DNA from 4 places in the Streptomyces sp. NPDC044064 genome. Region 3 is predicted to be linked to each of the others. Evidence: riboswitches for the same ligand, from Rfam matches in the RefSeq annotation. Region 3 holds a riboswitch; each other region holds the start of a gene.

Region 1 (6,968 bases), on a different contig from region 3:
CTTTCCCGCTCCCCATCTACGCCATCTGCGACCTGCTCGGCGTCCCGCGCGAGGACCAGGACGACTTCCGGGACTGGGCGGGAATGATGATCCGGCACGGGGGAGGGCCGCGGGGCGGGGTCGCACGGTCCGTCAAGAAGATGCGCGGCTATCTCGCCGAACTCATCCACCGCAAGCGCGAGGCGCTGCCCGCCGAGCCGACCCCGGGCGAGGACCTGATCTCCGGCCTCATCCGCGCCTCCGACCACGGTGAGCACCTCACCGAGAACGAGGCCGCCGCGATGGCCTTCATCCTGCTGTTCGCCGGGTTCGAGACGACCGTGAACCTGATCGGCAACGGCACCTACGCCCTGCTCACCCACCCCGAGCAGCGCCACCGCCTGCAGCGGTCCCTGGCCGCCGGGGAGAGGGACCTCCTGGAGACCGGGGTCGAGGAACTCCTGCGCTACGACGGCCCGGTGGAGCTGGCCACCTGGCGGTTCGCCACCCGGCCGCTCACCATCGGCGGGCAGGACATCGCCGCCGGGGACCCGGTGCTCGTCGTACTCGCCGCCGCCGACCGGGATCCGGAGCGGTTCGCCGACCCGGACGTCCTGGACCTGTCCCGCCGGGACAACCAGCACCTCGGGTACGGCCACGGCATCCACTACTGCCTCGGCGCCCCGCTCGCCCGTCTGGAGGGCCAGAACGCGCTCGGCACCCTCCTCACCCGCCTGCCCGACCTGCGGCTCGGGGCGGACCCGGCCGAGCTGCGCTGGCGCGGCGGGCTCATCATGCGGGGCCTGCGCACCCTCCCCGTGGAGTTCACGCCCGTTCCCTGAGTGCGGCTCGAACGGGCCGGACGCGGGCAGAGGTTCGCCCGGTCGAACATGACAGGCACTCTCTTCTGTGATCTTCACGTGATCTGCGCGGCATTAACTTGTGACAAGTGATCGTCTGCCTATACGTTCACTCATCAGCGTGGCCCCCGAGTTCCATCGGCCACGCCGGCCCCGCTGTCGCACGAAAGGCTTCCGCATGCTCTCCGGGAACGGTCGTCACCGTCGCCCCCGTCAGGCTCCGGCCCTCCTCGTCGCGGCCGGCGTGACCGGCTCCGCCATCGCCATCCCGCTCCTCGGCGCGGCCAGCGCCAACGCGGCCGACGGCACCACGTGGGACAAGGTGGCCGAGTGCGAGAGCGGCGGCTCCTGGAGCGCCGACACCGGCAACGGCTACTACGGCGGCCTGCAGATATCCCAGGACGACTGGGACAAGTACGGCGGCACGACGTACGCCTTCAGCGCCGACCAGGCCAGCCGTTCGCAGCAGATCGCCGTCGCCGAGAAGATTCTCGCCGACCAGGGCACCACTCCCTGGGCCACCTGCGCCCTGCTCTCCGGCATGACCTCGAAGTCCGGCTCCGTGGACGTCGACACGGGCGTCTCGGGCTCCGACTCGGGCTCCGGTCACTCCGGTGACTCCTCCAAGTCCTCGGACTCGTCCAGCTCGGACGACAACTCCGACTCCGACGAGAATTCCGACTCGTCCGGACTGCCGGATTCGCCCTCCTCGTCACCCTCGTCCGACTCCTCCTCGGATGCGAAGGGCAAGCCGTCCCCGAGTGCCGACAAGGGTGCCGACTCCAAGGGTTCCAGCAAGGGTGCAGACACCCCCAAGTCCGACAAATCCGCATCGCCCGGGTCGGGGCAGGCTCAGGATGGCGAGTCCGTCACCACGGATCCCGCAACGGAGGACTCGGACAATTCGTGGCAGACCAGCAGCTCTTGGAGCCTGGTCGACACCGGCGCCCTCGGCAGTGGCGGGCGCCACCGCGGTGGCAGTGCGGATGAAAGTGCGGCAAACGGACAGAATGACGCCCCGTCGGGCCGTCACGCCGGCCGAGAGGCGGGCACCTACGTCGTCCACGAGGGCGACACCCTCGTCTCCATCGCCGACTCCCTTGACCTCGACGGCGGATGGCACGCGCTCTACGCCGAGAACAAGAAGGCCATCGGCGCCGACCCGAACCACATCAGTGCCGGTCAGACCCTGAAAGTCGGTACCGAAAAGGGCGACGAGTAGCGGGAGTTGACGCCCCGCTTCGCTCACTAATGTCCGTTTTGGTGAAAGTGTGGGATGAGTCTCAGAAGCCCTGATCGTCTTTGAAATTCCGCCGATCGCCTGTCTACGGTCAAGGCCGCTCGTCACCACGAGCCCCGGCATCCGCAACGCCGAGTCCTGCCAGCGGTCGCCCGGGAACAGTCGTCGCGTCATGCGCCGTAGGCAGGAGCGGGGGACCCAAGGTAAGCGCCAGGAACGGCAGTTGATGCCGGCACTGGCTTGGGGTGAAGCCGCGTCCCGTGAGGGTCGCGGCCGGGCAACTCAACCGGCCCGAATCCGACAGCTCACCTCGCAGGCGTCGGTGAGGGGATCGATCCATGCTGTTTTCCGGCAAGGGCAAGCACCGTCGTCCGTTCAAGGCCACCCGTGCCATCGCGCTCGCCGGTGTCACCGGCGCCGTCGTCGCCGCCCCGCTGATGGCGGCCGGCAACGCCTCCGCCGCCACCGCCTCCGAGTGGGACGCGGTCGCCCAGTGCGAGTCCGGCGGCAACTGGTCGATCAACACCGGCAACGGCTACTACGGCGGCGTGCAGTTCTCCGCCTCCACCTGGGCCGCCTACGGCGGCACGGCCTACGCCGCCCGCGCCGACCTGGCCACCAAGCAGCAGCAGATCACCGTCGCCGAGAAGGTCCTCGCCTCCCAGGGCAAGGGTGCCTGGCCGGTCTGCGGCACGGGCCTGTCGAGCACCCCGTACAGCGGTACCGCGGCGGCCCCGTCGAGCGGCAGCTCCTCGAAGACCACCACGACCACCACCCGCGCCGCCGAGCCGCAGGCCGCCTCCCGCTCCGCCGAGCGTCCGGCCGCGAGCCAGACCGTCACCACCCCGACCGGCAAGAAGGTCAAGAAGGGCGACGGCGAGTACAAGGTGGCCAAGGGCGACACCCTCAGCACGATCGCCGAGAAGCACAAGGTCAAGGGCGGCTGGAAGAAGCTGTTCGAGCTGAACAAGGACATCGTCCAGGACGCGAACCTCATCTACCCGGGCCAGCAGCTGCACCTGAAGTGACACCTGGCTCCCACCGGAACCACAGTGCTCTCACAAGGCCTGCCCCCAATCTGAAGGCCTCGTGAGGGGCATCCCCCCGTCCCCACGGGCTCCCCGCCCCGGCGCGTTTTCCCCCGTACGCGCCGGGGCGGGGTTGTTTGTGTCCCCAGCCTGCTCCCCGCCCCGATTCCTCTCCGTCTTCCCGCCCGTTTCCCACTCTTCGGCCGGGCCTCATCCACAGGCCTCTTTGTTCCGAGCCTGAACAATAGGTACGGTCTCCCTGTTCCTACCTGTCCACGGGACGGTCGGTCGGTGGCCGAAGCCCCCGGGACGGTTAGGCTCTAGGCGCAAGGCACACAAGCCCCGCACAACCAGCGTCACATCCACGAAGGAGATGCTCGTGCCGTCCATCGACGTCGTCGTAGCCCGGGAAATCCTGGACTCCCGAGGCAACCCCACGGTCGAGGTCGAGGTCGGCCTCGACGACGGCAGCACGGGTCGTGCCGCCGTCCCGTCCGGCGCCTCCACCGGTGCCTTCGAAGCCATCGAGCTGCGCGACGGTGACCCGAACCGCTACCAGGGCAAGGGTGTCGAGAAGGCCGTCCTCGCCGTCATCGAGCAGATCGGCCCGGAGCTGGTCGGCTACGACGCCACCGAGCAGCGCCTGATCGACCAGGCCATGTTCGACCTGGACGCCACCGACAACAAGGGCTCCCTCGGCGCCAACGCCATCCTCGGCGTCTCCCTCGCCGTGGCCCACGCCGCCTCCGAGGCCAGCGACCTCCCGCTCTTCCGCTACCTGGGCGGCCCGAACGCGCACCTGCTGCCGGTGCCGATGATGAACATCCTGAACGGCGGCTCGCACGCCGACTCCAACGTGGACATCCAGGAGTTCATGATCGCCCCGATCGGCGCGGAGTCCTTCTCCGAGGCCCTGCGCTGGGGCACCGAGGTCTACCACACCCTCAAGAAGGTCCTGAAGGGCAAGGGCCTGTCCACCGGTCTCGGCGACGAGGGCGGCTTCGCCCCGAACCTCGGCTCCAACCGCGAGGCCCTCGACCTCATCCTCGAGGCCATCAAGCAGGCCGGCTACATCCCCGGTGAGCAGATCGCGCTCGCGCTCGACGTCGCCGCGTCCGAGTTCTACAAGGACGGCAAGTACGAGTTCGAGGGCAAGTCCCGCTCGGCCGCCGAGATGACGGAGTACTACGAGGAGCTCGTGGCGGCCTACCCGCTCGTCTCCATCGAGGACCCGCTGTTCGAGGACGACTGGGCCGGCTGGAAGGTCATCACCGACAAGCTCGGCGACAAGGTCCAGCTGGTCGGCGACGACCTGTTCGTCACCAACCCGGAGCGCCTGGCCCGCGGCATCGAGGAGGGCACCGCCAACGCCCTGCTCGTGAAGGTGAACCAGATCGGTTCGCTGACCGAGACCCTGGACGCCGTCGAGCTGGCCCAGCGCAACGGCTTCAAGTGCATGATGTCCCACCGCTCCGGCGAGACCGAGGACGTCACCATCGCCGACCTGGCCGTCGCCACCAACTGCGGCCAGATCAAGACCGGCGCCCCGGCCCGCTCCGAGCGCGTCGCCAAGTACAACCAGCTGCTGCGCATCGAGGAGATCCTCGACGACGCCGCGGTCTACGCGGGCCGCTCGGCCTTCCCCCGTTTCAAGGGCTGACCCATCTCGGGCTAAGCCTTAGCCAGTCGTACGTACGTCCCCGTACCCGGTCCCGTACCGTGTGCGGGGACGTACGCACGTGTGAAGGGGAGGCGGGGACATGGCCGTGAAGGACCGGGACCGGTTCTCCACCGCGACCAGGCTCAAGCTGCTCGGCGAGCAGACGGCGGCCCGCGTCTACCGCTCCCAGACCAAGCGGCAGGCTCGCCGCTCCCGCCTCACCGGCCGCGCGGCGCTGCTCGCGCTCGTGCTGTGCTCGCTGATCGTCGCGCTCGCCTATCCGATGCGGCAGTACGTCTCCCAGCGCGCCGAGATCGCCGACCAGCAGCGGCAGCAGGAACAGGCCCGCAAACGGGTGGAACAGCTGCGCGACCTCAAGGCGCGCTGGCAGGACGACGCCTATGCCGAGCAGCAGATCCGGCGCCGGCTGCACTATGTGATGCCCGGTGAGACCGGGTACGTCGTGATCGACCCGGGTGCGGCCAAGCAGGCCCGCGCCGACCTCGGGGCCGCCCACCGGCCCTGGTACGCGAACGTCTGGGACGGGGTCGACAAGTCCGACGCCTCCGACCAGTGAACCGACAGAAAGACAGCTGAACACAGTCATGGAAACGCCTCCGCCGCCCACTCCGCGTACCGAGCCGACCGACGCGGACGTCGAGGCCTTCAAGCAGCAGCTCGGGCGTCCGCCGCGCGGGCTGAGGGCGATCGCGCACCGGTGCCCGTGCGGGCAGCCGGACGTCGTGGAGACCGCCCCGCGGCTGCCGGACGGCACGCCCTTCCCGACGACGTACTACCTGACGTGCCCGCGCGCCGCCTCGGCGATCGGCACGCTGGAGGCGGACGGCGTCATGAAGGAGATGACGGAGCGACTGCAGAACGACCCCGAGCTGGCCGCCGCGTACCGGGCCGCGCACGAGGACTACATCCGGCGCCGGGACGAGATCGAGGTCCTGGAGGGCTTCCCGAGCGCGGGCGGCATGCCGGACCGGGTGAAGTGCCTGCACGTGCTGGTGGGCCACTCGCTGGCCGCCGGCCCGGGCGTGAACCCGCTCGGCGACGAGGCGATCGCCATGCTGCCGGAGTGGTGGCGCAAGGGGCCGTGCGTGCAGCCGCTCGTGGCGCCCGACCCGGCGGACGAGCACCCGGGCGAGGAGGGCGCGGTCCTCGACCCCGCCGAGGTCCGCAGCGGCTTCTACGCCGGCAGGCCGCCGGTCGCCGAGGGCTTCTCGCGTGTCGCGGCCGTCGACTGCGGTACGAACTCGATCCGGCTGCTCGTCGCCGACGTGAACCCGGCGACCGGTGAGCTGCTGGAGCTGGACCGGCGCATGACGATCGTGCGGCTCGGCCAGGACGTGGACCGCACCGGCCGGCTGGCGCCCGAGGCGCTGGAGCGGACCTTCGCGGCCTGCCGCGAGTACGCGGACGTCATTCGTGAACTCGGCGCCGCCAAGGTGCGGTTCGTCGCCACCTCGGCCTCCCGGGACGCGGAGAACCGGGACGACTTCGTGCGCGGTGTCGTCGACATCCTCGGTGTCGAGCCCGAGGTCATCAGCGGCGACCGGGAGGCCGAGTTCTCCTTCACCGGTGCCACGAAGGAGCTCAAGGGCCGCGAGGACCTCGCCAAGCCCTACCTGGTCGTCGACATCGGCGGCGGCTCCACCGAGTTCGTGGTGGGCGAGGACCACGTACGGGCCGCGCGGTCCGTCGACGTGGGCTGCGTGCGGATGACCGAGCGGCATCTGGTGCAGGACGGCAAGGTGAGCGACCCGCCCACCGCGGAGCAGATCGCCGCGCTGCGGGCCGACATCGAGGCCGCCCTGGACCTGGGCGAGGAGAGCGTCCCGCTGCGCGAGGCGCGGACCCTGGTCGGCCTGGCCGGCTCGGTCACCACCGTGTCCGCGATCGCCCAGGACCTGCCCGAGTACGACTCCGCGCGCATCCACCACTCCCGCGTCTCCCGCGACCGCGTCCGCGAGATCACCGAGTGGCTGCTGCGCTCCACGCATGCCGAGCGCGCCGCGATCGCGTCCATGCACCCGGGCCGGGTCGACGTCATCGGCGCGGGCGCCCTCGTGCTGCTCGCGATCATGGAGCGGACCGGGGCCGAGGAGGTCGTCGTCAGCGAGCACGACATCCTCGACGGCATTGCGTGGTCGGTGGCGTAGCTCTCTTTTGTTACTGGTCGGTAGCTGTCGGCT
Region 2 (6,968 bases), on a different contig from region 3:
CGCGCCCGCGAATTGACGGCGCGCCGGAGAAAAGGGCAGCGAAAATATCCGCCCACCGAATATCTCCTCTTTGTATACGGCGCCCGTGTTAATGCCGCAGGCTCGGCATGTTTACGGCATGTTGCGAGTTCCTCACACGTTCGGGACGGTCCACGCCCGAGGCGAACCGCAGCCGGTGCGCAGCCGTCGCGCGATCGGTGTGCATCGCCGTGATCGCCCGCGCGCGCTCGCTGTCTCCGCGTGCCACGGCGTCCACGATCGCGCCGTGCTCCGCCCAGCAGTCCACCGGGCTCGGCGGCGCCGGCGCCGTGTACATCCAGGCGATCTTGTGCCGCAGCTGGGTCAGCACCGAGGTCAGCGAAGGGCTTGCGGAGGCCTGCGCCAGCGTCTCGTGGAACCAGGCGCCCAGCGAGCGCAGATCCTCGCTGTTGCCCCGCCTGGCCCGCTCCTGACCCAGCCGGACCAGGCCCCGCAGCACCTTCAGATGGGCCTCGGTGCGCCGCTGGGCGGCCCGGGAGGCGCCGAGCGGCTCCAGGAGCGCGCGCATCTCCAGCAGGTCGGCGGCCTCCTGCTCGGTCGGCTCGGCCACACACGCGCCCGCGTGCCGCCGGGTCACCACGAAGCCCTCCGCCTCCAGGGTGCGCAGGGCCTCACGGACGGGGACCCGCGAGACGCCGTAGCGACGGGCGAGGACTTCCTCGGTGAGGCGGCCGCCGCGCTCGTAGACACCCGCGACGATGTCGTCCCGGATCGCCGTGCACACCGAATGCGCCGGAATACGCATGACCGACCTCCGCCTTAATCCCCGTGAAACGTCGACGATGGACGTCTGCTCCGTGACTCTATTGCAATGAGCCGGAATTTCCGACGGCAGGCCGGAATCCATGGATATTTTTTGGACAGCGGATGCGGCGGGCACTGCGAAAAACGGCGAAAGCCCCGGCTCGTGAGCCGGGGCTTCGGGATGTCGTGTGCCGGAGCGTCAGACGTTCACGCCGTGCTGGCGGAGATAGGCGATCGGGTCGACGTCCGAGCCGTACTCGGGGGTCGTACGGGCCTCGAAGTGCAGGTGCGGTCCGGTGACGTTGCCGGTCGCGCCGGACAGACCGATCTGCTGGCCCGGGAGGACCTTCTGGCCCACGACGACGCCGATGGACGACAGGTGGCCGTACTGGGTGTACATGCCGTCGGCCATCCGGATCACGATCTGGTTGCCGTACGCGCCGCCCCAGCCGGTGGAGACGACCGTGCCGGAGCCGACCGCGTGGACGGACGTCCCGCTGGCCGCGTGGAAGTCGATGCCGGTGTGGGAACCGGAGGACCACAGGGAGCTGCTGGCCTTGTAGCCGGTGGAGACGTAGGAGTGCGCGATCGGGGCGACGAACGCGTTCAGGCGCTTGCGCTCGGCCTCTCGCGCGGCGCGGGCCTGGGCCTCGCGCTCCTTCTTCGCCTCCTCGGCGGCCACCTTGGCCGCGGCCTCCTCGGCAGCCTTCTGCCGGGCGGCCACCAGCTGGGCCTCGGCCTGCGCGTCGATCTGCTCGGCGACCGTGTCGCTGACGGTGATGACCGGGGTGAGGCCGGTGTCCTCGACCGAGTTGTCCGCGGCGAGCGCCGGGCTGGCCGCCAGGGTGCCGACGACACCGGTGGTGGTGAGGGCCGCGACACCGGCCGCCTGGACGGTGGTGCGCTTGACCCGGCCGGGCTTGCGGTGCTTCCCGGTGGCGTACATGAACGCCATGAAGTGGCTGGTCCTTTCCTTCCCTCTCGCCTACCGGGTTAGCTGACGGGTTCGGAGCAGGAAGGTCTCCTACGGACCCCCTCGCCGGAGCGCGGGCGTCCGATTCACCCCAGGGACTGCGGTGGGTCCCCGGCTCCCCTGGCTCGCGCCGTGGGGGGACTCGGCGATGACTGTCCGGTGCCGCGGGCGCGGCGCACTGCCTGACGAACAGCCCGGTCGACGCTATGCGGCCCGACTTTCGATCCCCAAACGGATCCGGGCTTTTGTAGCGCATCCCACAGGTCAGACAGGCAACCTCTGCCGCAATTCGGACATCTGAGGAAGGGCTGTGCACGGCAAAGGGCCCTGACGAACCGTCGGATCGTCAGGGCCCCACGCGCACGGGGTGCCGTAAAGCCGCTACTCGGCCGCCACGACGGTGACTTCGCCGATGCCGAGCGCCTCGACCGGCGCCTTGATCTCGGCCGCGTCACCCACGAGGACGGTCACGAGACGGTCCACCGGGAAGGCGTTGATGACCGCCGCGGTGGCCTCCACGGTGCCGGTGCCGGCGAGCTGTTGATACAGGGTCGCCTGGAAGTCGTCGGGCAGGTACTGCTCGACCTGGTCCGCCAGCGTGCTCGCGACGGCCGCGGCGGTCTCGTACTTCAGCGGCGCCACACCGACCAGGTTCTGCACGGCGACGTCCCGCTCGGCGTCGGTCAGGCCCTCCGCCGCGAGTGTGCGCAGCACCGTCCACAGGTCCTGCAGGGCGGGACCGGTGTTCGGGGTGTCCACGGAACCGCTGATGGCGAGCATCGCGGCGCCCGTGCCGTCCGGCGCGGAACGCAGGACCTGTCCGAAGGAGCGCACGCCGTAGGTGTAGCCCTTCTCCTCGCGCAGGACGCGGTCCAGGCGGGAGGTGAGGGTGCCGCCGAGGCAGTAGGTGCCGAGCACCTGGGCGGGCCACACACGGTCGTGCCGGTCGGCCCCGATCCGGCCGATGAGCAGCTGGGTCTGGACGGCGCCCGGCCGGTCGACGATGACCACCCGGCCGGTGTCGTCGGCGCTCACCGGCGGCACGGGCCGCGGGGTGCCCGGCGTGCCGGTCCAGGCGCCCAGGGTGTCGGCGAGCAGCTCGTCCAGGTCGGTGCCGGTGAGGTCACCGACGACGACCGCGGTGGCCGTGGCGGGCCGCACATGGCGGTCGTAGAAGGCGCGTACGGCCGCCGCGTCGATCTTCTCGACCGTCTCCTCGGTGCCCTGGCGCGGCCGCGACATGCGCGAGGTCGCCGGGAACAGCTCCTTGGAGAGTTCCTTGGCGGCGCGGCGGGCCGGGTTGGCCAGCTCGTGCGGGATCTCGTCCAGGCGGTTGCGGACCAGCCGCTCGACCTCGCTGTCGTCGAAGGCGGGCGCGCGCAGGGCGTCAGCGAGCAGACCGAGGCCCTTGGCCAGGCGGGAGGCCGGGACCTCCAGGCTGAGGCGCACGCCGGGGTGGTCGGCGTGCGCGTCCAGCGTGGCACCGGCCCGCTCGAGCTCGGCGGCGAACTCCTCGGCGGAGTGCTTGTCGGTGCCCTCCGAGAAGGCCCGCGCCATGATCGTGGCGACGCCCTCCAGACCGGGCTTCTCGGCGTCCAGGGGCGCGTCCAGCAGCACCTCGACGGCGACGACCTGCTGGCCGGGGCGGTGGCAGCGCAGCACGGTCAGACCGTTGTCCAGCGTGCCGCGCTCGGGAGCGGGAAACGCCCACGGCCTGGCCTCGCCCGGCTGCGGCTGGGGGTGGAAGTCCATCGTGGCGAGCTCGGTCACTTGGCCGTCTCCTCGTTGTCGCTCTTGTCGGCGCCCGCCTCTACGGTGGCTTCCTGCTCCGGGTCCTCGGGGACGTCGGCGTCCTGGACGGTCTCCGGGTGCTTCGGCTCGTAGACGAGGACCGCGCGATTGTCGGGGCGCAGGCAGGCCTTGGCGACCTCCTGGACCTCCTCGGGGGTCACCTCGAGGACGCGCTGGACGGCGGTGAGGGCGAGCTGCGGGTCGCCGAACAGGACGGCGAACCGGCACAGTTCGTCGGCGCGGCCGGCGACCGTGCCGAGCCGGTCCAGCCACTCGCGCTCCAACTGGGCCTGGGCGCGCTCCATCTCCTCGGCCGTCGGGCCCTCCGCGGCGAACCGGGCCAGCTCCTCGTCGATCGCGGACTCGATCACCGGCACCTCGACGTCACCGGAGGTCTTCACGTCCAGCCAGCCGAGCGAGGGCGCGCCGGCCAGGCGCAGCAGGCCGAAGCCGGCCGCGACGGCCGTACGGTCGCGGCGCACGAGCCGGTTGTACAGGCGGGAGGACTCGCCGCCGCCGAGCACGGTCAGGGCGAGGTCGGCGGCGTCCGCCTTGCGGGTGCCGTCCTGCGGGAGCCGGTAGGCGGCCATCAGGGCGCGCGCCGGGACCTCCTCCTCGACGACCTCGCGCAGCTGCTCGCCGATGATCTCGGGCAGGGAGCCGGCGCGGGGCTCGGGCTTGCCGTCGTGGGAGGAGATCGACCCGAAGTACTTCTCGATCCAGGCGAGGGTCTGCACGGGGTCGATGTCGCCGACCACGGAGAGCACCGCGTTGTTGGGCGCGTAGTAGGTGCGGAAGAACTGGCGCGCGTCCTCCAGGGTGGCCGCGTCCAGGTCCGCCATCGAGCCGATCGGCGTGTGGTGGTAGGGGTGGCCCTCCGGGTAGGCGAGGGCGGTCAGCTTCTCGAACGCGGTGCCGTAGGGCACGTTGTCGTAGCGCTGGCGGCGCTCGTTCTTGACGACGTCCCGCTGGTTCTCCATGGACTCGTCGTCCAGGGCGGTGAGCAGGGAGCCCATGCGGTCGGCCTCCAGCCAGAGGGCGAGCTCCAGCTGGTGGGTGGGCATGGTCTCGAAGTAGTTGGTGCGCTCGAAGCTGGTGGTGCCGTTCAGGGAGCCGCCGGCGCCCTGCACCAGCTCGAAGTGGCCGTTGCCCTTGACCTGCGCCGACCCCTGGAACATCAGGTGCTCGAAGAGGTGAGCCAGGCCGGTACGTCCCTTGACTTCGTGGCGGGAGCCGACGTCGTACCAGAGGCACACCGCCGCCACCGGGGTCAGGTGGTCCTCGGAGAGCACCACGCGCAGACCGTTGGCCAGGCGGTGTTCGGTCGCTGTCAGGCCCCCGGAGCCTGCCTCGGCTGTGGTCGTGTGACCCATGGGCATGTACGTCCCTTCGCGAGCGGAGGCGGTCGTCGAAACCGCTGTTGTCCTGCCGGTCCTGCCACTGTATGCAAAGCGTGCGAGGCCTCGGCGAAGTTCCCGCCGGACGTACGCCCACAGCGGATCGCGTAGCCTGCGTCGGGCGTGCCGTGGGACGGCTTTCCGGCACCGGGCAGAGCCGCAGGTACCGGGTCGTGGCCCGGGTTGTCGGTGCCCCGGTCCACAATGGTCCGCGTCAGATCCGTCAAACGCTTCAGCAAGGAGCCAGGCAGGATGGCCCGCCGCAGCACGAAGACCCCGCCGCCCGACGACTCGTACGAGGAGAAGATCCTCGACATCGACGTCGTGGACGAGATGCGTGGCTCCTACCTTGAGTACGCGTACTCGGTCATCTACTCGCGCGCCCTGCCGGACGCCCGTGACGGCCTCAAGCCGGTGCACCGCCGCATCGTCTACCAGATGAACGAGATGGGCCTGCGCCGCGACCGCGGCTACGTGAAGTGCGCGCGGGTCGTCGGCGAGGTCATGGGCAAGCTGCACCCGCACGGCGACGCGTCGATCTACGACGCCCTGGTGCGCATGGCCCAGCCGTTCTCGATGCGCCTCCCGCTGGTCGACGGCCACGGCAACTTCGGCTCGCTGGGCAACGACGACCCGCCGGCCGCCATGCGGTACACCGAGTGCCGGATGGCCGAGGCGACGAGCCTGATGACGGAGTCGATCGACGAGGACACGGTCGACTTCACGCCCAACTACGACGGTCAGGAGCAGGAGCCGGTGGCCCTGCCCGCCGCCTTCCCGAACCTGCTGGTCAACGGCTCCTCGGGCATCGCGGTCGGCATGGCGACGAACATGCCGCCGCACAACCTGCGCGAGGTCATCGCGGCCGCCCGCCACCTGATCAGGTTTCCGAACGCGGACCTGGACGCGCTGATGCGGCACGTCCCGGGCCCCGACCTGCCCACCGGCGGCCGGGTCGTCGGTCTGGACGGCGTCCGGGACGCGTACGCGACGGGCCGCGGCACGTTCAAGATGCGCGCGACGGTCTCGATCGAGACCGTGACCGCCCGCCGCAAGGGCCTGGTCGTCACCGAACTGCCGTTCACGGTCGGTCCGGAGAAGGTGATCGCCAAGATCAAGGACCTGGTCAACGCGAAGAAGATCCAGGGCATCGCCGACGTCAAGGACCTCACCGACCGCGAGCACGGCCTGCGGCTGGTCATCGAGATCAAGAACGGCTTCGTGCCCGAGGCGATCCTGGAGCAGCTGTACAAGCTCACTCCGATGGAGGAGTCCTTCGGCATCAACAACGTGGCCCTGGTGGACGGGCAGCCGCTCACGCTGGGTCTGAAGGAGCTGCTGGAGGTCTACCTCGACCACCGCTTCAACGTCGTGCGGCGCCGCAGCGAGTTCCGCCGCAGCAAGCGCCGTGACCGTCTGCACCTGGTCGAGGGTCTGCTGACCGCCCTGGTCGACATCGACGAGGTCATCCGGCTGATCCGGTCCAGCGACAACTCCGCGCAGGCCAAGGAACGCCTGATGGAGCGGTTCTCGCTGAGCGAGGTCCAGACGCAGTACATCCTCGACACGCCGCTGCGCCGGCTCACCAGGTACGACCGCATCGAGCTGGAGGCGGAGAAGGAGAAGCTCACCGCGGAGATCGCGGAGCTGACCCGGATCCTGGATTCGGACGCGGAGCTGCGCAAGCTCGTCTCGGCCGAACTGGCCTCCGTGGCCAAGCAGTTCGGCACCGACCGGCGCACCGTCCTGCTGGAGTCGGCCGGCACCCCGGTGGCCACCGTCCCGCTCCAGGTCGCCGACGACCCGTGCCGGGTGCTGCTGTCCTCCACGGGCCTGCTGGCCCGTACGGCGGACAACGAGCCGTTCACGGAGGACGCCGACGCCAGGCGCGCCAAGCACGACGTGATCGTCTCGGCGGTCCCGGCGACCGCGCGCGGCGAGATCGGCGCGGTGACCTCGGCGGGCCGTCTGCTGCGGATCAACGTGGTCGACCTGCCCCAGCTGCCCGCGACGGCGACCACGCC
Region 3 (6,968 bases):
ACCGGCGAGGATCTGGGCCTCACCCAGGACCTGGTGGACCGTGCGGCGGCGGAGGCGGGCCTGGTCTCCTCCGTGCAGGCCGTGTACCCGCTGCTGGACGACGAGGCGGCGGCCCGCAAGCGGCTCGCGGACGCCTTCGCCGTCGAGGTGGACGGCATCGGCCTGGACGAGCTGGCGGGCGGCTGCGGGGTCGCCGAGTCGGTGCTGGCCGCCCTGGACCGGGCATCGGTGTCATACCGCGGCACCCGGGTGGCCGTACAGGGCCTGGGCACGATGGGCGGGGCCACCGCCCGCTTCCTCGCGCGCGCGGGGCTCACCGTGGTGGCCGTGGCCGACGTCAAGGGGACCGTGGCCAACCCGGAGGGTCTCGACGTGGAGGCGTTGCTGGCCGCGCGGGACGCCTACGGAACGGTCGACCGCTCCGTGCTGCGCCCCGGCGACCGTGAACTGCCCGGTGACGCGTGGCTGTCCGCGGACGCGGAGGTGCTGGTGCCGGCCGCGGTGTCGTACGCGATCGGCACCGCCGAGCAGGAGCGGATCACCGCCCGCTGGATCGTCGAGGCGGCCAACATGCCCGTCCTGCCCGAGGCGGAGGCGCTGCTGGCCGCGCGCGGGGTGACCGTACTGCCGGACGTGGTGGTCAACTCAGCCACGAACGCCTGGTGGTGGTGGACCCTGTTCGGCGACATCGGCCCGGGCGCCGACGAGGCGTTCGCGCACATCCGCCGTTCGATGCGCGCCCTGGTCGATCTGATGCTCACGCGCGCCCAGACCGACGGTACGGCGCCGCGCGCCGCCGCCCACGCCCTGGTCGGCGATCGTCTGCCGGTGATCGCGGAGCGCTTCGGGTGGTACCGCTGACACCGGCCGGGCGCTTCTGGGCCCGCGGCACCCGAAGTGGCCGAGGGAGACCGGCCCTTTCGGTGCGGCCCTGAGCGACGGATTAGGGTGGCCGCGTGGCGAGAGTGCGGTTGAGTGTGGCCGAGCGGCGGGAGGAGCTGCTGCGGGCCGCCATCGAGCAGATCGAGGTGCGGGGCGTGGCGGCGGTGCGGATCGCCGACGTGGCCTCCGCGCTCGGCGTGAGCAACGCGCTGGTGCTGTATCACTTCTCGACCAAGGAGAAGCTGGTCGCCGAGGCCTTCACCTACGCGGCCGCGGACGACCTGGCCCATCTGCGGGGGCTGCTGGACCGGCGCACCTCCGCGCTGCGCCGGCTGCGGGCCGCCGTGCGCTGGTACGCGCCCACGGGTCAGGCCAAGGGCTGGCGGCTGTGGATCGAGGGCTGGGCGGTGGCGCTGCGCGAGCCCGCCCTGCGGCAGGTCACCCGCGACCTGGACCTGCAATGGAAGGCGGCGATCACCGAGGTCATCGCGGAGGGCGTGGCGGCGGGCGAGTTCGAGTGCGCCGACCCGGCGGGAGCGGCGCTGCGGCTCACCGCGCTCCTCGACGGTCTCGCGGTGCAGCTGACGTCGTACCCGGGCTCGGTGCCGCGGTCCCGGGCGCGGCAGTGGGCGGACGAGGCCCTGGCCCGGGAACTCGGGCTGGGCCGGGAGGCGTTGACCGAGCGGGAGCGCTGAGCCTGCGGCCGGCACGGTGGCACGGACGTGCCCCGCACCGCCGGGCTCGCGGTGCGGGGCACGGACGCCGGCCGTCACGCCACCGACGCGATCCGCATCTTGATGTCGTCCGGCGACAGGGTGCCCTTCGCCGTCACGTGATCCCCGGAGGACTCGCCGCGCAGCCGGCGGCCGATCCACGGGACGAGGTACTCGCGGGCCCAGTGGACGTCGTCGCGGCGGACCTCCAGGGTGCCCCGCGGCGGGAGCGGCGGCCAGGGCTGCTCCGGGTCGGCCGGGATCTGCAGGCCGAGGGCCTGTCCGGCGCGCAGTGCCACGCGCGTGTGCCCCTCGGGCGAGAGGTGGAGCCGGTCGCCGTCCCACGCCCTGCGGTCCTGGACGGACTTCAGGGACCACAGGTCGAGCACGGGGCACCCGTACCGGTCGGCGATGGCGCGGACGTGCCCGTTGTAGGTGGCGATCTTGCCGCGCAGATGCTTGAGCAGCGGGACGCCACGGGTGTCGAAGCCGGTCGTCACGAGCACGGTGCCCGCGACCTCGGTGAGCTGGGACACGGCCCGCTCGAAGCGCTCTGCCACCTCGTCCGGGTCGGTGCCGGGCCGGATGATGTCGTTGCCGCCCGCGCAGAAGGACACGAGGTCCGGGGCGAGTTCGACGGCCTTCGGGAGCTGGTCCGCCATGATCTGGTCGAGCAGCTTTCCGCGCACGGCCAGGTTGGTGTACGCGAAGTCGCCCTCGGGACGCCGGTCCGCGAGCAGTACCGCGAACCGGTCGGCCCAGCCCACGAACGCCCCGTCGGGGCCGGGATCGCCCACGCCCTCGGTGAAGCTGTCCCCCACCGCCACGTACGACCCGATCACTGATCTGTTGTCATTCTTCGAATCGTCTGCCACGTCGGACCATGATTCACCTTCGGATGTGACCTACGCGACCGTAGGCAGGGGTTGACGAACGGTGAGATGAGACACCCTTAAATCATTTGCCAATCCAGGAATAACGCGACGTTCGGACGCGTTGACGGTGCGCACACGCCGAAGGCCGGACCCGGGGAACCGGGTCCGGCCTTCGGCGGCTTGTCAGGGCAGGTGATTCTCGAGAGCGGGTCCCGCGGAGCGGGAGCCTCAGACGGCGACGCCGTGCGAGCGGAGGTAGGCGACCGGGTCGAGGTCCGAGCCGTAGTTCGGCGTGGTGCGGATCTCGAAGTGCAGATGCGGGCCGGTCACGTTGCCGGTTGCGCCGGAGAGGCCGATCTGCTGGCCCGCGGTCACGGTCTGGCCGGCCGAGACGGAGAGCTGCGAGAGGTGGCCGTACTGGGCGTAGTAGCCGTCGTTCAGCTTGATGACGACCTGGTTGCCGTACGCGCCGCCCCACCCGGCGGAGACGACGGTGCCGGCGGCGACGGCCTTGAGCGGGGTACCGGTCGGCACGACGAAGTCGACGCCGGTGTGGTAACCGCTGGACCACATGCTGCCGGCCACGTGGTACCCGGTGCCGATGGTGGCGCCGGTGACCGGGAGGGTGTAGCCGGCGGACGGCACGGAAGGTGCGGAGGGCGCGGCGGGTGCGGAGGGCGCGGCGGGTGCGGCGGGTGCGGCGGCGGCACCGGAGGCCTGGCCCGACTGGGACCGGGGCGGGGATGCCGGCGCCGGGGCGGAGGGCTCGGTGTGCGGCTGGGCGGCCTTCGCGCCGAGCGACAGCTTCAGACCCGGGTGGATCAGCGAGGGATCCTGGCCGACGGCCTGCCGGTTGTCGTCGTAGAGTCGCTGCCAGCCGCCGCTGACATGCTGCGCGCCGGCGATCTTCGCGAGCCAGTCGCCGGACTTCACCGTGTAGGTGCGCACACCCGAATTCCGCTGCGCGGCCGCCTTCTTCACGGCCGTCTTTACCACGGCCGGAAGGGACTGCACGACCTTTCCGGAAACGGACTGCGTGGTGGCGGCGTGCGCTCCGGTGGCCCCGAGGAGCGGCAGGGCCAGCGCGGCGCCACCGGTTCCGGCGACGGCGATCGAGCGGGTGAAACGCGGGGGCTTGGGACGGCGGTGCTTACCCTTCGCGGGCATGGCGCATTCCTCTCCGGCGCCTGCGAGGTGAGCTGACGGGTTCGGGCTGGAGCTGCCCGGCCGCGCGCTGCGCGGCTGCACCCCAGCCTGTCCCGGAGACCGGGACAGGCAGTCATACCTGGTGGGTCCCCCGCTCCTGCCGAACACGGGTGAAGTGTGTGGGGACTCCGGGCGGCGGCAGGATTCGGCGTTCCGACCGGATTGGTGGCGAACGTAAGCGAGCAAGACGGATTCGGACAAGCAGCTGGTTCCCGGCGCCACGGCTCCAAATGATCGAATTCGGAAATTCACGGTCACTCTCCGTGAATTCCGGAATCCTCACCCTTTTTAATTCCCTTCACCCTTACAGGAATTACGTGGACATGACGCGCGACACACGGTCACGAATATGACGCTCCTCACGCGCCGATCCCCACACCCCCTTACCTCAGAGCGAGTTGGAACGAAGGCTCCAATTCGGACAGATTACTCAGATGCGACGCAGCCGGAGAACCGTCGCATCCAGGTCGCCCCTCAGTCCGGTGCGCAGCCCGTGGTGCAGCAGGACCGCACCTCGGTGCACTTCGCCCGTTTCGCGGCATTCGTACGATGCTGTCGGGTCGAGTCCGCGCAGCCGCAGCGCCGGAACCGGCTCACCGTAGTGCTGCGCCTGGAGGCAGGCGAGGACCACGGCCTCGTCGCCGTGGACGTACTGGACGGCGCTCAGACCGCCCGTCGGCGGCCGCAGCCGGTACTGGTGGCCACGCTGGACCACCGGTCGGATCTCCTTGTAGAGGTCCACCCAGAGACGGGCCTCGGCCAGCTCTTCCCCGCTCCACTCGGTGAGGTCGCCGCCGACGCCGAGCACCCCGGCCATCGAGCTGACGAAGCGGAACCGCAACGAACTCTCCCGCCCGTTGAGCTGGGTGTTCGGGCTGTCGGTGACCCAGGCGGCCATGACCCGCGCCGGATGGATCTGACTGAAGCCGTGCTGGATGGAGAGCCGGTCGAGCGGGTCGGTGTTGTCGGAGGTCCACACCTGGTCGGTGCGGCTCATCACGCCGAGGTCGATCCGCCCCCCACCGCCCGAGCAGGACTCGAAGGCGACCGCGGGATGGGCTGCGCGCAGCCGGTCCAGCAGGGCGTACAGGGCGCGGACGTGGTCGACCCACAGGCGCTGCGGGTACGGCTCCCCGGGCCAGCCGGCGTCGGTGAAGCAGCGATTGAAGTCCCACTTCACATAGTCGATCGGGGCGCTCGACAGGAGGGTGTCCAGCTGCTCCCAGAGGTACTCCTGGACGTCCTCGCGGGCGAGGTTGAGAACGAGCTGATTGCGTAGCTCCGTCCGCTTTCGTCCAGTTTGGTATTGCACCCAGTCGGGGTGGGCACGGTAGAGGTCGCTGTCGGGGTTGACCATCTCGGGCTCGACCCAGATGCCGAACTGCATGCCGAGGCCGTGCACCTGGTCGGCGAGGGGCTTGAGGCCGTGCGGGAAGCGGTCGGGGTTGGGCGTCCAGTCGCCGAGGCCTGCCCGGTCACTGGTGCGGGCGCCGAACCAGCCGTCGTCCACGACGAACAGCTCGACGCCGATGCCGGCGGCCCGCCGGGCGAGGGCGGTCTGCTGCTCCTCGGAGATGTCGAAGTTGGTCGCCTCCCAGGAGTTGAACAGCACCGGCCGGTCCTGCTCCGCGTCCGGGATGACGTACGCCCGCTGGTAGGCGTGCCAGGTGCGGCTGGCCCCGCCGAAGCCGCCGTCGCTCCACAGGCCGGCGAAGACGGGACTGGCGTACGACTCCCCCGGCTCGAGCAGCAGCAGGCCGGATTCGTCGTATCCGGCGCCGCCCGTGATCTGCACCCGCGCGTCCGGGAGTTGGGCGACGGCGATCCGCCAGGACCCGGACCAGCCGAGCGCGCAGCCGTAGACCTCGCCGCGCTCCTCGGTCGCGTCGGTGTCCAGCGCGACCCAGGGCAGGTGCTGGTGGCCGGTGTGGCCGCGGCGGCTGCCGATGATCTTCTCGCCGTAGGCGAGGGGGGCGGTGGCCAGCAGCGACTCGGCGGCCCAGCGGCCGTGCAGCTGGGACAGCCGCCAGCCCTCGCGGTCGGGCAGGGTCCAGGTCGCGGCGTCGGCGCGCAGCAGCTCCACGCGCGCGTGCGAGCCGTTGTCCACGGTCACCCAGCGTTCCAAGACGTCCCCGCGCATCCGGTAGTGCAGGGTGACGGCGAGCCCGTCGTCGTCGAAGCACAGCCGCAGCTCGTCACCGTCGGCGCCGCCCACCGTGTCGGACGACACGAAGCGCCACTCGGTGCCGCGCCGCTCCTCGGTGCGCACCGACAGGGCCGGACGGACGAAGCGGGGGCCGCCCTCGACGGGGTACTCCTCACGGCCGTCGAGCGGGGACTCGAAGGGCCAGTAGGCAGGCAGCGGGCTCGCCGCCAGGGCCTCGGCGTCGGCGAGCACGATCCGTGGCCCCCAGTGCAGGTGCACCAGTTCGTCCGCCTCGGTGAGATGCAGCGCATAGCTGCTGCCGGGGCCCGACAGGAGCCATGTACGACCGTCATCGGCGATGTCCACCATCGAGACCTCACAGGTGCCAACAGATCCGCTCAAGTGCGAACATCATTAGGCCCCGCAGCCCCTGGTGGCAACGCCTGTGGACAACTCATTGCCCGAGGAAATCGATGTCGTATCGTCGACGGAGTGCCCGTCGACGAGCCGCGCCGGCGGGGCCGACCGGGAGGAGCCCCCGTGACGCAGCAGGTCCCCTCGACCGAGCCCGAGCTGGCCGGAGTGCGCAATTTCCGCGACGTGGGCGGACTGCCGACCGTGGACGGGCGGCGGGTGCGCCCCGGAGCGCTGTTCCGCAGCGGCCACCTCGCGCACGCCACCGAGGAGGACGCGGCCTTCCTCGCGTCCCTGGGCCTGCACACGATCTTCGACTTCCGCAACGCCGCCGACCAGAAGCTGGAGGGCCCGGACGTCGAGCTGCCCGGTGTGCGGAACGTGAACCTGCCGCTGAGCGACCCGGCGGACGGTGCCGAGTTCTGGCAGATGGTCCGCAACGGCGACATCGAGCAGCTGCGCGGCATCCTCGGGGACGGCAAGGCGGCGGCCCGGATGGTCGCCTCGTACCGGACGATCGTCAAGGAGCGCACCGCCGAGCACTCCCGGGTGCTGCACGCGATCGCCGAGGACAGCGTGCCCACGCTGATGCACTGCGCGGCGGGCAAGGACCGCGCGGGCATCTCCATAGCCGTCACGCTGCTGGCCGTGGGCGTGGAGCGCGACGCCGTCGTGGCCGACTACCTGGAGTCCAACGCCAAGCACCGGCGCTACAAGGTCCGTCGCAACGGC
Region 4 (6,968 bases), on a different contig from region 3:
TCGCCTTCGCCGACACATCCCGCTTCCCGGTGGTGGCCAAGAACCGCGAGGCGTTCGTGCGGCGCAGCCGGCCCGCCGTCAACGGCACCACGAGGATCGCCACCCGCGAGGGACTGCTCGCGCTCGCCCGGGACTGGGGCGAGCAGCCCGGCGTGATCCTGCAGGAGTACCTGCCGAGGGAGGAGGCCGAGGACTGGATCGTGCACGCCTGCTTCGACGCCGACGCCAACCCGCTCGCGCTCTTCACCGGCGTCAAGGTCCGCTCCTGGCCGCCGCACGCGGGCATGACGGCGAACGCCTACGTCGTCGACAACCCGGAACTCGCCGACCTCGCCGCGCGTTTCGTCAAACAGATCGGCTTCACCGGCATCATCGACCTCGACCTGCGCTTCGACCGGCGCGACGGACAGTACAAGCTCCTCGACTTCAACCCGCGCATGGGCGCCCAGTTCCGGCTCTTCGAGAACGAGTCGGGCGTGGACGTCGTACGCGCGATGCACCTGAACCTGACCGGCCGTGCCGTACCGGAGGGGGAACAGCGCGCCGGCCACCGTTTCGTCGTGGAGAACATCGACCTGCCCGCCCTCCTCGCCTACCGCCGCAGCGGCTACACGACGCCGCACGCGCCGGCGAAGGCGAGCGGGACGGAACTGGCCTGGCTCGCGGGTGACGACCCGATGCCGTTCCTCACGATGCTCGCCCGGTTCGTGCGCCCGGGCGCGAAGCACCTGTATCAGCTGTGGCGCACCAGCCGGCGCGGCAGCAGCACCACTCACACCACGAAGTAGGCAAGGCCACGAAAGTGGCGCACCGCGTCCTGGGGAGGGACTTCGTGATTCGACCGGTTGCAGTCATCGGTGCCGGGCCGTACGGCCTGTCCACCGCCGCCCATCTGCGGGCGCGCGGCATCCCCGTCCGCGTCTTCGGCGACCCCATGGTCAGCTGGCGCGACCACATGCCCGAGGGCATGCTCCTCAAGTCGACCCCCGCCGCCTCCAGCCTCGACTGCCCGCAGCCCGGCCACACCCTCGCCGACTACTGCGACGCGGCCGGTGTCCGCCGGCTGGTGACCGACGAGGACATCGTCCCGGTGGAGACCTTCATCGCGTACGGCGAGTGGTTCCAGGAGAAGCTGCTGCCCGGCCTGGAGCAGGTCCGGGTCGTCTCCGTGGACCGCGACGAGAGCGGCGGGTTCGAACTCAAACTGGACTCGGGGGAGCTGTTCACCGCCCGCGTGGTCGTGGTCGCCACCGGGCTGTCCGGGCTGGCCCATCTCCCGGCGGAGCTGGCGGCAGCGGCGGCCGACGGTCCGGCGCTCACGGGCCCGGTCTCGCACAGCTCCCAGCACCACGACCTCACCCGCTTCGCCGGCAAGGAGCTGATCGTCGTCGGCGCCGGCCAGTCCGCACTGGAGACGGCCGCCCTCGCGGCCGAGGCCGGCGCCCAGGTGCGCGTGGTCTCGCGCGGCCGCGGCCGCGTCGCCTTCGGCGCCCCGCCCTGGGGCCAGCCCAGGCTGCGCCCCGAGTCGCCCTTCGGGCGTGCCTGGTCCCTGTGGGCGCTCAGCTACTACCCCCAGCCGTACCGCTTCCTGCCCGCCCGCACCCGCCACTACCTGGTCCGCCGGGTCCTCGGCCCGCTCGGCGCCTGGTGGCTGCGCGACCGCTTCGAGGGCAAGGTGCAGGTCGAGGAGGTCGAGCGGGTGGTGGGCGCCGAGGCCCCGGGCGGCAGTCCGGTCCTCACCGTGAGCACCCACGGCGGGCGCACCGAGCGGCTCTCGGCCGACCACGTCATCGCGGCCACCGGCTACCGCGTGAACATCACCGCGATGGACTTCCTCGGCCATGAGCTGCGCACCCGGCTGGCGGTGAGCCGCGGCGCGCCCAGGCTGGGACCCGGGTACGTCTCCTCCGTCCCGGGCCTGTACTTCACCGGCCTCCCGGCGGCGTCCTCGTACGGCCCGGTGATGCGGTTCGTGTGCGGCACGGAGTTCGCCTCGCCGCGTCTGGCCGGGCACCTGGCGGCGGCACACGGCTGAGCCGCGGAAGGCGCCGTTCCGCTCACCCGCGGGTCCGATCGCGTCAACTCCACCACCATCAGGGGTCCCGCAGGCGCCACTTGAGGCCGAGGAGCACACAAGTCCGGGAACTCCAGGGTGAGTCGGCGGGGCGTGGGATCCGTATTCTCTGATCATGGCCGCACCCCCCGCATACACACTGATCGCCACCGACCTGGACGGGACGCTGCTGCGCGGCGACGACACCGTCTCCGACCGGTCGCGCGCCGCGCTCGAGCGGGTGGCGCGGGCCGGTGCCCGGCACCTGGTGGTGACGGGCCGCCCGGCCCCCCGGGTGCGGCCCCTCCTGGAGGGCCTCGGCAGCACGGGACTCGCGGTGTGCGGGCAGGGCGCGCAGGTCTACGACGCCGGCACCGACCGTCTGCTGTGGTCGGTCCGGCTGGACCGGGAACTGGCCGAGACCGCGCTCGGCAAGATCGAGGCCGAGGTGGGGCAGGTCTACGCGGCCGTCGACCAGGACGGCGTGGACGGGCTCACCCTGATCGAACCGGGGTATCTGATGCCGCACCCGACCCTGCCCGCCGTGCGGGTCGGCCGCCGCGACGACCTGTGGTGCGAGCCCATCAGCAAGGTGCTGCTGCGCCACCACACGCTGTCCGACGACGAGTTGGCGGAGACCGCGCGCGCGGCGGTGGGCTCGCTGGCGACGGTCACGATGTCGGGGCCCGGGACCGTGGAGCTGCAGCCGTGCGGCGTCACCAAGGCGACGGGGCTTGCGCTGGCCGCCGAGTACCTGGGGATCGCCGCCGACCGGGCCCTCGCGTTCGGCGACATGCCCAACGACATCCCCATGTTCGACTGGGCCGGACGCGGTGTCGCCATGGCCAACGCCCATCCCGAACTCAAGGCCGTCGCCGATGAGATCACCACGTCGAACGAGGACGACGGCATCGCCGTCGTCCTCGAAAGACTGTTCCCGACCGACTGACCGGGCTAGCCGCAGGGCCCGCCGCGGGCGCCGGTCAGTAGGCGCCGAAGACGTTGTCGATCGACCCGTAACGCGCGGCCGCGTAGTTGCAGGCGGCCGTGATGTTCGCGACCGGGTCGTAGATGTCGAAGGACGTTCCGGCCACGTGGTACGTGTTGAACGTCGGGTCGATGACCTGGAGCAGGCCCTTGGACGGGATGCCCTTGGCCGCGTTGGAGTCCCAGAGGTTGATGGCCGCCGGGTTGCCCGACGACTCGCGGATGACGTTGCGGTGGATGCCGTTGTACGTCCCCGGGATGCCCTTCTGAGCCATGATCGCGAGCGACTCGCGGATCCAGCCGTCGAGGTTGTTCGGGTATCCGGCGAGCGTGGTGGGCGCCGTGCTGGCCGTGGGGGTGGCGGCGGAGGCGCCGGTCGCGCCGATGAGCGGGAGGGCGAGCACGGCGGCGCCGGTGCCGATGACGGCGAACTTGCGGACGAGGCGGTTGGTGCGGGTGCGGCGGGGCAGAGCGGCAGCAGACATGGGGACGTTCCTCTCCGTCGCCTGCGAGGTGAGCTGTCGGGTTCGGGCGGGGAGGTGCCCGGCCGTACCTCTGGGGGGAGGTACGGCTTCACCCCTAGCCGTCCCGGTGCGACGTGCGTCGTCCGGTCCGGCGGCTTACCTGGGTCCCCCGCTCCTGCCGTACGAAATGAGTTCGTCGATGGGTGGTGTCAGACGCGGCAGGATTCGGCGTTCGTCCGACTGGCCCGGAAGCTATGCGACAGCACATGTCCGGAACAAGTAGTGAATTCACCCAATGAGGCAGTTGACCTTGATCTATTCCCAATGGGGTACTTGATCCTTTGCGGTTGCCAACGCTCAACTGGCCGATGCGGCAAGGGGAGAACGCGGTGGCGGCCAATGGCTGATTCACGGACCCGCGTGACCCAACTCACGAAATGGCAAAGGGTATCAAATCAGACATGGGGGATTCGGGAGATTTGCCGAGTGTGGTGCAAAAGGAGTACTCCGCCCGCCGTGCGGTTCGCGACAAATCGGACGAGATCCTGTTAAGTCGTTGTGTACCAACACTTATCAGATGATCAAAAACATACCGGCCCTGATCCGATACCGCCCGGGCTGGACCGGTGGGCGCTATCGGTGATCGAAACAGGACCGGATACGCTGACTTGAGTGATGGCAACGACCTATCGACAAACCGTGTAATCGCCAGCAGACACCAGCAGACAGGAGACCCCTCGTGACCGTCGTCGGGCCGTTCGGGCTGAGCGTGCGGGACCAGGCTCTGGAAGCCGATGTCCAGGCCGGATTGGCGGCTGTCGAGGAAGGCTTGCTCGAAGCCACCAAGAGCGAGGTCCCGTTCATCACGGAGGCCGCGCAGCACCTCGTCCGGGCCGGCGGGAAGCGGTTCAGGCCGCTGCTCGTGATGCTCGCGGCGCAGTTCGGCGACCCGTACGCGCCGGGCGTCGTGCCGTCGGCCGTCGTCGTGGAGCTGACCCACCTGGCCACGCTGTACCACGACGACGTCATGGACGAGGCGTCCGTGCGGCGCGGCGTGGACAGCGCCAACACCCGCTGGGGCAACTCGGTCGCGGTCCTCACCGGCGACTTCCTCTTCGCCCGCGCCTCCCAGATCCTCGCCGACCTCGGCCCCGAGGCGGTCCGGGTCCAGGCCCTCGCGTTCGAGCGGCTGGTCACCGGGCAGATCCTGGAGACCGCGGGCCCCTCGGACGGCCGTGACCCGGTCGACCACTACCTGGACGTGCTCGGCGGCAAGACTGGCTCCCTGGTGGCCGTGTCGTGCCGGTTCGGCGCGATGATGTCCGGCGCCGACGAGACGGTCGTCGACGTGCTCACCCAGTACGGCGAACGGCTCGGGGTCGCCTTCCAGCTCGCGGACGACGTCCTGGACATCGCCTCCGACTCGCACGAGTCCGGCAAGACCCCGGGCACCGACCTGCGCGAGGGCATCCCGACGCTGCCCGTGCTCCGGCTGCGCGAGCGGGCCGCCCGCCTCGGCCTGGCCGAGGACATCGCGCTGTGCGAGCTGCTGGACTCCGACCTCAGCGACGACGCCCGGCACGCAGAGGCGCTGACCGCGCTGCGCGCGCACCCCGCGCTGGAGCAGGCCCGCCGGGACACCGTCCGCTACGCGGAGGAGGCGCGGGCGGCACTGGCCCCGCTGCCGGAGTGCGACGCCAAGGCGGCGCTGCTCGAGCTGTGCGACGCAGTGGTGCACCGGGCCGGCTAGCCGCCCGCACACCCGACCCGACGGCGGTGTCTCCCGCACGACCCCTACGGGTCGGGGGAGGCACCGCCCTCGTGTGTCATACCGCAGGCGTACACGGAGTTGGCTCCGTGGTCTGACGCTTCCTCACGGCCGATTTGGTCAGATGGAAACCACGGAAATCACCACTCCTCACCGATTCGGGTGAGAATGGCGGCTCAGGTGGACCAGTGTGGGGACAGCCGCCGCCGACGACGGAGGTAAGGCACAGATGGCACCGTACGAATCCGACGAGGCAACGGGCGCCGGACAGGGCGAGGACCTGCCCACCGGACGCCGCAAAGCCGCCCGGTACGTGGTCCCGGTCGCGGTGGTGGGGGTGGCGGCGGCCACGATCGGGCTGGTCCCGGCGCTCGCCGACTCCGGCTCGCCCGATCTGCCCAAGATCACCGCGCAGCAGCTCATCGAGAAGATCGCCAAGTCGGACGTGCAGCAGCTGTCCGGCACGGTGAAGGTCAGCACCGACCTCGGCCTGCCGAACCTCGGCGGCCTGGAGAGCAGCCTGGCGTCCGGGGCGGCCCGGGGCGGCGACGGCTCCTCCGCCGACCCGACGTCCAAGCTCACCGAGCTGGTCTCCGGCACGCACACCCTGCGCGTGGCGACCGACGGCCCGGACCGGCAGAAGCTCTCGGTGCTGGAGAGCGGCTCCGAGTACAGCCTCATCCACGACGGCAAGAACGTCTGGGGCTACGACAGCAAGAGCAACGAGGTCTTCCACGGCACCGCCGCCGACTCCGGCAAGGAGCACCGGGCCGAGCCGCCGGCCACGCCCAAGGGCTTCGCCGACGAGGCCCTGAAGTCGGTCGACGACACCACGTCCGTGACCGTCGACGGCACCGCGCAGGTCGCCGGACGCGACGCCTACAAGCTGCTGATCAAGCCCAAGCAGTCCGGTTCGACGGTCGGCGCGATCAGCATCGCCGTCGACGCGAAGACGGGCATGCCGCTCAAGTTCACGCTCACCCCGAAGAGCGGCGGCGCCGCCGTCCTCGACGCGGGCTTCACCCAGGTCTCCTTCGCCAAGCCGGCCGTCTCCACCTTCGATTTCACCCCGCCCAAGGGCGCGAAGGTCACCGAGGGGAAGAAGGAGTCCAAGGCTCCCGGGCACGCCCCGAAGTCGGGTGAGGACTTCACCCAGGGCCTGCAGGGTGCCAACGTGCTCGGCAAGGGCTGGACGTCCGTCGCCACCTTCGACACCGGCGCCAAGGGCGGCATGCCGTCCGGCTCCGAGGGCGGCGCCTTCGGCGGCTTCCTCGGCTCGCTCGGCGACCACGTCTCCGGGAAGTTCGGCAAGGGCACGGTCTTCTCCACCCGCCTGGTCAACGCGCTGATCACCGATGACGGCAAGGTGTACGCCGGAGCGGTCACCAAGGACACGCTGGTCAAGGCGGCCGACGAAGCGAAGTAACCCTTCCGGGGTACGGCACACGACGAATCGAGGGAGCCGATGGGCGAACCGTCCGCCACGGAGCAGGACTCTGGGGAGGCGCCGGCGCACGTCATCGCCACGCGCGGCCTCACCAAGCGCTACCGCGGCGGACAGCTCGCCGTCGACGGTCTCGACCTGACCGTCCCGGCGGGCAGCGTCTTCGGCTTCCTCGGCCCCAACGGTTCGGGCAAGACCACCACCATCCGCATGCTGATGGGTCTGATCGAGCCGACCTCGGGCACGGCCCGC

Evidence for each region. Region 3 has a riboswitch for cyclic di-AMP ahead of AC07DS_RS27680 (M23 family metallopeptidase). Riboswitches for the same ligand answer to the same signal wherever they lie in the genome.
Region 1: another riboswitch for cyclic di-AMP. It lies ahead of AC07DS_RS13010 (transglycosylase family protein); the one in region 3 lies ahead of AC07DS_RS27680 (M23 family metallopeptidase).
Region 2: another riboswitch for cyclic di-AMP. It lies ahead of AC07DS_RS44225 (M23 family metallopeptidase); the one in region 3 lies ahead of AC07DS_RS27680 (M23 family metallopeptidase).
Region 4: another riboswitch for cyclic di-AMP. It lies ahead of AC07DS_RS24600 (transglycosylase SLT domain-containing protein); the one in region 3 lies ahead of AC07DS_RS27680 (M23 family metallopeptidase).

Annotation. Positions count from the first base shown of each region.
Region 1 is NZ_JBWKFN010000006.1:334,034-341,001, forward strand. Features, by position in the region: gene AC07DS_RS13000 (cytochrome P450 family protein) at 1-821, shown strand, start outside; gene AC07DS_RS13005 (transglycosylase family protein) at 1,018-2,061, shown strand; cyclic di-AMP (ydaO/yuaA leader) riboswitch at 2,245-2,413, shown strand; gene AC07DS_RS13010 (transglycosylase family protein) at 2,418-3,107, shown strand; gene eno (phosphopyruvate hydratase) at 3,481-4,767, shown strand; gene AC07DS_RS13020 (FtsB family cell division protein) at 4,868-5,344, shown strand; partial or broken gene AC07DS_RS13025 (DUF501 domain-containing protein) at 5,373-5,774, shown strand; gene AC07DS_RS13030 (Ppx/GppA phosphatase family protein) at 6,033-6,935, shown strand.
Region 2 is NZ_JBWKFN010000050.1:22,355-29,322, reverse strand. Features, by position in the region: gene AC07DS_RS44230 (GntR family transcriptional regulator) at 89-784, opposite strand; gene AC07DS_RS44225 (M23 family metallopeptidase) at 983-1,738, opposite strand; cyclic di-AMP (ydaO/yuaA leader) riboswitch at 1,751-1,914, opposite strand; gene AC07DS_RS44220 (M16 family metallopeptidase) at 2,138-3,526, opposite strand; gene AC07DS_RS44215 (M16 family metallopeptidase) at 3,523-4,926, opposite strand; gene AC07DS_RS44210 (DNA gyrase/topoisomerase IV subunit A) at 5,197-6,968, shown strand, end outside.
Region 3 is NZ_JBWKFN010000018.1:83,170-90,137, reverse strand. Features, by position in the region: gene AC07DS_RS27695 (glutamate dehydrogenase) at 1-861, shown strand, start outside; gene AC07DS_RS27690 (TetR/AcrR family transcriptional regulator) at 957-1,577, shown strand; gene AC07DS_RS27685 (SGNH/GDSL hydrolase family protein) at 1,652-2,437, opposite strand; gene AC07DS_RS27680 (M23 family metallopeptidase) at 2,699-3,637, opposite strand; cyclic di-AMP (ydaO/yuaA leader) riboswitch at 3,642-3,804, opposite strand; gene AC07DS_RS27675 (alpha-galactosidase) at 4,107-6,191, opposite strand; gene AC07DS_RS27670 (tyrosine-protein phosphatase) at 6,363-6,968, shown strand, end outside.
Region 4 is NZ_JBWKFN010000015.1:152,559-159,526, forward strand. Features, by position in the region: gene AC07DS_RS24585 (carboxylate--amine ligase) at 1-788, shown strand, start outside; gene AC07DS_RS24590 (FAD-dependent oxidoreductase) at 833-2,035, shown strand; gene AC07DS_RS24595 (HAD family hydrolase) at 2,190-3,002, shown strand; gene AC07DS_RS24600 (transglycosylase SLT domain-containing protein) at 3,037-3,525, opposite strand; cyclic di-AMP (ydaO/yuaA leader) riboswitch at 3,529-3,713, opposite strand; gene AC07DS_RS24605 (polyprenyl synthetase family protein) at 4,244-5,254, shown strand; gene AC07DS_RS24610 (LolA family protein) at 5,502-6,698, shown strand; gene AC07DS_RS24615 (ABC transporter ATP-binding protein) at 6,738-6,968, shown strand, end outside.